Cystobacter fuscus DSM 2262: one gene and its partner. The protein of the gene in region 1 interacts with the protein of each later gene in a pairwise test. Links are inferred from orthologs where the notes say so. Each region holds a gene or a part of one and is shown in the gene's direction. Other genes may lie near its edges. The genes, in order: D187_RS46185 and ndk.

Region 1 (3,102 bases):
ACCCAGCTCTGCTCACCCAGGGCGATGCTGCGCTCGAACTCGGCGACCGAGCCGCCCCACTTCTTCTCGCGCAGCAACTGCTCGCCCCGCTCCAGCGCCGCCTTGGCGGCCTCGGGGTTGCGCCTGCTCGCCCCCCGCCCGGACATCAGGCTGGCGCGCGCCGCCGCGGCGGCTTCCTGGGCCGCGCTCACCGCCCTGGGCGAGCGCAGCACCACCAGCCCCTCCTGACCCAACACCGGCGACAGGCACCCCTGTTGGATGCGCACGTAGGCCGTCAGCGAGCCCTCCTCGGGGCTGTGGAAGCCGAGCACCGGCAGGGACTGCCGCTCCGGGCAGCCCTCGCCCTGCAGGCACAGCTCGAACTGCCCCACGAGCACCCGGCCCTGCAACGTCCCGTCGAGCACCGGCGTCCCGGGCTCGAGCCCACATGGGTTGCCCTTGCTCGCCCGGCCCACCAGGCGTTCGCCCTCGGTGCTCAACTCCACCGTGCCCCAGATGTCCGCCTGGTAGCTGCCCTGGAGGGGGAGCTCCGCCCCCCGCGCGCCAGGAACAACGGCGATCAACGCCGCCAGGCTGATTGTTCTCGAAACGGACACCATGGATGGAGCGCCGCATCATACGAGGGCCCCGACCGCCTTGTAAACGCGCGGCGATGGCTTGACCCATCACCCCCACGTCCTTATCATTCCCGTAGATGCTTCTGGGGTTTCCAGGAGTTTCCTGGTGTCGAAGTCCGTTAGAATTTGATTGTAAGGTCTTGTCCCCTGCGGGGCGCGTGATGCCCAGCAGAAATTCGAACCGATACGTCCATCACGGGGTCCGTTTCAGGTTCCATGAGCAAGCCCTCCCCTTCGGGGATGAGGGAAGCCTACGGTTCCATGACTTCGAACCCCACCTGGCTTTTTAGGGTTCAATGGACGCTAGGCACACGGCCATTTCGCGGGGGGCTTTTTCTTTCTCTTGGCGGGGAGTGGGGCAGGTGAGCGAGACGGTGGCGCAAGAGGGAGTGGGTCGGAAGGTGACGCTGCGTGAAGAGCTGACGGCTCGTCGCAAGGCGATGACACCCGACATCATCGACGAGCGGGGGTTGAAGGTTCAGTCGCGCTTCCTGGCGACCCCCTACTACAACAAGGCGAGGACGGTGGCGCTCTACGCCCCCATCCGAGGCGAGGTGCCCACCCGGGACATCCTGATCGCGGCCCTGCAGGACGAGAAGATCGTCTGCTATCCGCTGTCGCATGTGCACGGGCGCATCCTGGCCTTCCGCGCCATCAAGTCCGAGGCGGAGCTGGAGCCGGGACGCCTGGGGGTGCGCGAGCCCACCAACTCGTCGGAACTCATCGCGGTGGATCAGATCGATCTCTTCGTGGTGCCCGGCCTGGGCTTCACGCGCGATGGCAAGCGGCTGGGACGTGGGGGCGGCTACTACGACGCCACCCTCAAGGCGGCCTCCGCGCGCAGCCGGCGCGTGGGACTTGCCTTCGGCGACCAGATCGTCGACACCCTGCCCACGACGAATGACGACGTGGACATGGACCTCGTCGTCACCGAGTCGCAGACGATGCGCGGGCTCTACCGCGACTGGGATTTCCTCGACACGTGATAGTCCTTTTCATGGGTGATGTGGTGGGCAAGCCAGGAGTGCTGGCCGTGCGCACCCTTCTGCCCAAGTTGATCGCGCGGCACTCGGTGGACCTGGTCATCGCCAACGCTGAGAACAGCGAGGGCGGTGCCGGCATCTCCCCCGAGTCCGCCGAGGCGCTGCTCGACAGTGAGGTCAACCTCCTGACGAGCGGCAACCATTTCTGGACCAAGAAGGTCATCCTCCCGTGGGTGGAGGAGCATCCGCACCTGCTCTTGCGGCCGGCCAACTACCCCAAGGGGGCGCCGGGACGCGGGCACACCGTCATCCAGACGCCGGACGGGCGCAAGCTCGGGGTGCTCAACCTCGAGGGGCGCGTGTTCATGAAGCCCCTGGACAACCCGTTCGCGGTGGCGCCGGAACTCGTGGCGGAGCTGCGCAAGCAGACGCCCTGCATCCTCGTGGACATGCACTGCGAGGCCACCAGCGAGAAGAACGCCATGGGCGCGCACCTGGACGGCAAGGTGTCCGCCGTGGTGGGCACGCACACCCACGTGCAGACGGCCGACGAGCGCATCCTCCCGGGCGGCACCGCCTTCATCACCGACGTGGGCATGTGCGGCCCGCTCGACTCCGTCATCGGCGTACGCAAGGAGCTGTCCATCGAGCGCTTCGTCACGCTGCGCCACAACCAGTACGAAGTCGCCAAGAACCTCGTCTACCTCCAGGGCGTGGTCCTCGATCTGGATGACAAGACGGGCAAGGCGCGCTCCATCCAGCGCATCCGTGAGCACCTGCCGGGCACCTAGTTCCCCCGTGCCCGCCCCTCCTCGGACGGGACGGGCGCGAGGGGCAGCAGCAGCGTCGCGGTGGCGCCCATGCCCGGCCCGCCGCTGTCCAGCGACAGGTGGGCGTGCATGAGCCGCGCGGCCAGGGCGCTCGAGTGCAGGCCGATGCCATGGCCGCCCTCGCGCGTGGTGAAGCCCTGGGTGAAGAGCCGCGGGCGCACCTCCGAGGCGATGCCCTTGCCGGTGTCCACCACCTGCAGGCTCACCCAGCCCCCTTCCGCCGACAGACGGATGACGAGGTGGCGCGGCCGCTCGGGCGCCTGGGCCTCCATGGCCTGACGGGCATTGCTCAACAGGTTGAGCAGGATCTTCAACACCTGGTGCTTGTCGGCCTTCACCGGCGGCAGGGGGCACAGCTCCCGGGATACGGTGATGCCGGCCTGCCGCAAGGCGCCCTCCTGCAGCCGCAGGGCCTCCTCCACCAGCGCGGGCAGATCGCACTCCTCCATCAGCAGGGTGGAGGTGACATGGGCCTGCTGGTTCTGGACGATGGCGCGCACGCGCGAGACGTTGCCGTCCAGCGCCTCCAGGCTCCGGCTCAGGGTGGAGTGCTCCGCGGAGAGCGCGTCGGAGAGAGCGCGCAGGTAGTCCACCAGGTGGCGGCCGCGCGTGTCCCGGGTGAAGAAGTCCGCGAGCACCGGGCGCTTCTCCTCCAACAGGGAGGCGAGCTGC
Region 2 (3,258 bases), on another replicon or contig:
TCGCGCTGGATGGCAACATCGGCTGCATGGTGAACGGCGCGGGTCTGGCCATGGCCACCATGGACACCATCAAGCTGGTGGGCGGCAACCCGGCCAACTTCCTCGACGTGGGCGGTGGCGCGAGCAAGGAGAAGGTGACGGCGGCCTTCAAGCTCATCCTGGCCGATCCGCAGGTCAAGGCGGTGCTCGTCAACATCTTCGGCGGCATCATGAAGTGCGACATCATCGCCGAGGGCATCATCGCCGCGGCGAAGGAAGTGCAGCTGAAGATCCCGCTCGTGGTCCGGCTCGAGGGCACCAACGTGCAGCAGGGCAAGGACTTGTTGAGCAACTCCGGCCTCGCCATCACCCCCGCCGACAACCTCCGCCAGGCCGCCGAGAAGGCCGTCGCGGCGGTGAAGTAGTTCCAGGCAGAGAAAGGTCAAGCCATGAGCATCCTCGTCAACAACGACACGAAGGTCCTCTGCCAGGGCATCACCGGCTCGGCGGGCTCGTTCCACTCCAAGCAGATGCTGGAGTACGGCACCAAGCTGGTCGGCGGCGTGACGCCGGGCAAGGGCGGCACCGACTTCGAGGGCAAGGTCCCCGTGTTCAACACGGTGGCCGACGCGGTGAAGCAGACCGGGGCGAACACCTCGGTCATCTTCGTGCCGCCCCCCTTCGCCGCGGACTCCATCATGGAGGCGGCCGACGCGGGCATCTCCCTCATCATCACCATCACCGAGGGCATCCCCGTCAACGACATGGTGAAGGCCAAGCGCTACCTGCAGGGCAAGCCGGGCGTGCGCCTCATCGGTCCCAACTGCCCCGGCGTCATCACCCCGGGCGCCAAGTGCAAGATCGGCATCATGCCGGGTCACATCCACAAGCCGGGCCGCATCGGCGTGGTGTCGCGCTCGGGCACGCTGACGTACGAGGCCGTGTACCAGCTCACCCAGCTGGGCCTGGGCCAGTCCACCGCGGTGGGCATCGGCGGCGACCCGGTCAACGGCACGGACTTCGTGGACGTGCTCAAGCTCTTCAATGACGACCCGGAGACGGACGCGGTCATCATGATCGGCGAGATCGGCGGCAACGCCGAGGAGGCCGGTGCCGAGTACGTGGCGCGCGAGTTCAAGAAGCCCATCGCGGGCTTCATCGCCGGCCAGTCGGCTCCTCCGGGCAAGCGCATGGGCCACGCGGGCGCCATCATCTCCGGCGGCAAGGGCACGGCGTCCGAGAAGATCAAGGCCATGGAGGCCGCGGGCTTCCTCATGGCCGCCAGCCCCGCCGAGCTGGGCACCACGCTGCAGGAGGCCATCAAGCGCGGTCCTCCGAAGAAGAGCCGCTAGTTCCCCATTTCTTCCACGTCACAACGAGGAGCCAAGACCATGGCCATCGAGCGTACGCTGTCCATCATCAAGCCCGACGGGCTTCAGAAGGGCGTCATCGGCAAGATCATCTCCCGCTTCGAGGAGAAGGGTCTCAAGCCGGTCGCCATCCGTCTGCAGCACCTGTCGCAGGCGCAGGCCGAGGGGTTCTACGCCGTCCACAAGGCGCGCCCCTTCTTCAAGGACCTGGTGAGCTTCATGATCTCCGGCCCCGTCGTCCTGATGGTGCTCGAGGGTGAGAACGCCGTCGCGGGCAACCGTGATCTCATGGGCGCCACCAACCCGGCCAACGCGGCCCCCGGCACCATCCGCCGCGACTTCGCCACCAGCATCGACCAGAACACGGTGCACGGCTCGGACAGCCTGGAGAACGCGAAGAACGAGATCGCGTACTTCTTCCGCGAGACCGAGATCCACGGCTACGAGTACTCCGGCAAGAAGTAGTCCCGACGGGCCTCGGTAAGAGGCCCGGTGGACTCGAGGCCCGGCTCCCGCGCGCGGTTCGCGGGGGCCGGGCCTTCGTCTTTCAGGAGAAGAAGACCTCGGCGAGGAAGGGCGCGAGCGACGTCCACGCGCGGCGCGAGGCCTTCTCACTGTACAGGATGCCCGAGGCGGGATCATTGGCGAACGGCGCCATGAAGGCGTGCATGGTCCCGCCGTACGCGTGCACCTGCCAGTCCGCCTTGCACCGGGTGAGCTCGCGGCCCAGGGCCACCACGTCCTCGGGCAGTGCCATGGGATCGTCCCACCCGTGGAAGACCATGACCTTGGCCTTGATCTCCGTCTCCGCGAGATCATCGGGGCGGCCCAGCAGGCCATGGAAGCTCGCCACGCCTCGTACGTCCGCGCCCGTGCGCGCCAGGTCCAGCACGCACAGCCCCCCGAAGCAGAACCCGATCGCGGCCACCCGGGTGGCATCCACCTCGGACAGGCTCCGGACGGTCTCGACGGTCTTCAAGATGCGGTCGCGCAGCGTTGCCCGGTCGGCAACCAGGGGCGTCATGAGCGCCCGACACTCGTCGGGTGTCGTGCCCCTCAGGCCCTTGCCGTAGAGATCACAGGCGAAGCCCGCATATCCCCAATCGGTGAGCTTCTTCGCGAAGTCGAGCTGCGCCTCGCTGCGGCCTTCCCACCCGTGGAAGACCAGCACCGCGGGCCGCTTGCCCTCGCGGCCGCTGTCGAAGGCCAGCACGCCCTCGAAGGCCTTGTCGCCGTGGGTGTATTCGACTGCTCGGGTGTCGAGGCTCATGATGGATCCCTTCTGGATTCCTCGTCCTCTCGCTTTGGTTCAATGAAGCCCAGACACGCTTCCTGGTACTCGAACTGCCCGGCACGTTCACCCTGTTCTAGGAACGCCTTGATGGCTTCGTAGGGCACGTCGGGAGGAACATCCACTGCCACCAATCGAGGCAGGTCGCTCACTTCCGAGGCGCAGCCCCGTTGACGGAGGGCCGCTCGGACCGGTTCAACATCCTCCTGCCTCGAAAACCAGAGCTGAATGGTGCTATGCCCGCCAGGGCGTACCAGCTCGGAGTACCAGAGAACTCCACTCGCGTCTGGCTGGGCCGAGACGGTATCTCCCGCGGCGAGCCCCGTGACGTAAAATGGGATGTTGTCGATTTCATACCCATCATCCCGTTGGATGACCCACATGGTCTCGGTCTCGCCCACGCCATCAGAATTCTCGAACGGGAAGCGGAGTTTCAGTCTCTCAGTCATGGCGCCTTGTTTGATTTTTCGAGATTGCACTCCCGGCACAACACCTGCCCATTTTCAGGTGTCCCTTCGCCGCCTTTGCTTTTCGGGATGACATGATCGCGCTCGCGCTGGTTGGTGGGGGGCGACACACCGCTCTGGCTCTTTTGTCCAGGCACGACCTCGATCCCAC

Evidence for each region.
Region 2: the proteins of D187_RS46185 (region 1) and ndk interact in binary tests that used the Escherichia coli proteins (3 or more experiments, as listed by UniProt). The link is inferred for Cystobacter fuscus DSM 2262 from one-to-one orthologs.

What each region holds. Positions count from the first base shown.
Region 1 is NZ_ANAH02000071.1:171,569-174,670, reverse strand. Bases 4-2,791 are described here. They hold D187_RS46185 (5-formyltetrahydrofolate cyclo-ligase), read left to right. Parts: upstream 4-979; coding sequence 980-1,603; downstream 1,604-2,791. Other genes in these bases: D187_RS46175 (trifunctional serine/threonine-protein kinase/ATP-binding protein/sensor histidine kinase), read right to left, coding at 2,388-2,791; D187_RS46180 (TIGR00282 family metallophosphoesterase), read left to right, coding at 1,615-2,391; D187_RS46190 (tetratricopeptide repeat protein), read right to left, coding at 4-599. Also shown: more of D187_RS46190, read right to left, coding at 1-3; more of D187_RS46175, read right to left, coding at 2,792-3,102. UniProt on the Escherichia coli protein: Involved in the removal of 5-formyltetrahydrofolate.
Region 2 is NZ_ANAH02000066.1:298,397-301,654, forward strand. What follows is about bases 149-3,092. They hold ndk (nucleoside-diphosphate kinase), read left to right. Parts: upstream 149-1,370; coding sequence 1,371-1,814; downstream 1,815-3,092. Other genes in these bases: sucC (ADP-forming succinate--CoA ligase subunit beta), read left to right, coding at 149-404; sucD (succinate--CoA ligase subunit alpha), read left to right, coding at 429-1,331; D187_RS41835 (dienelactone hydrolase family protein), read right to left, coding at 1,897-2,619; D187_RS41840 (DUF4265 domain-containing protein), read right to left, coding at 2,616-3,089; D187_RS53315 (HNH endonuclease), read right to left, coding at 3,086-3,092. Also shown: more of sucC, read left to right, coding at 1-148; more of D187_RS53315, read right to left, coding at 3,093-3,258. UniProt on the Escherichia coli protein: Major role in the synthesis of nucleoside triphosphates other than ATP. The ATP gamma phosphate is transferred to the NDP beta phosphate via a ping-pong mechanism, using a phosphorylated active-site intermediate.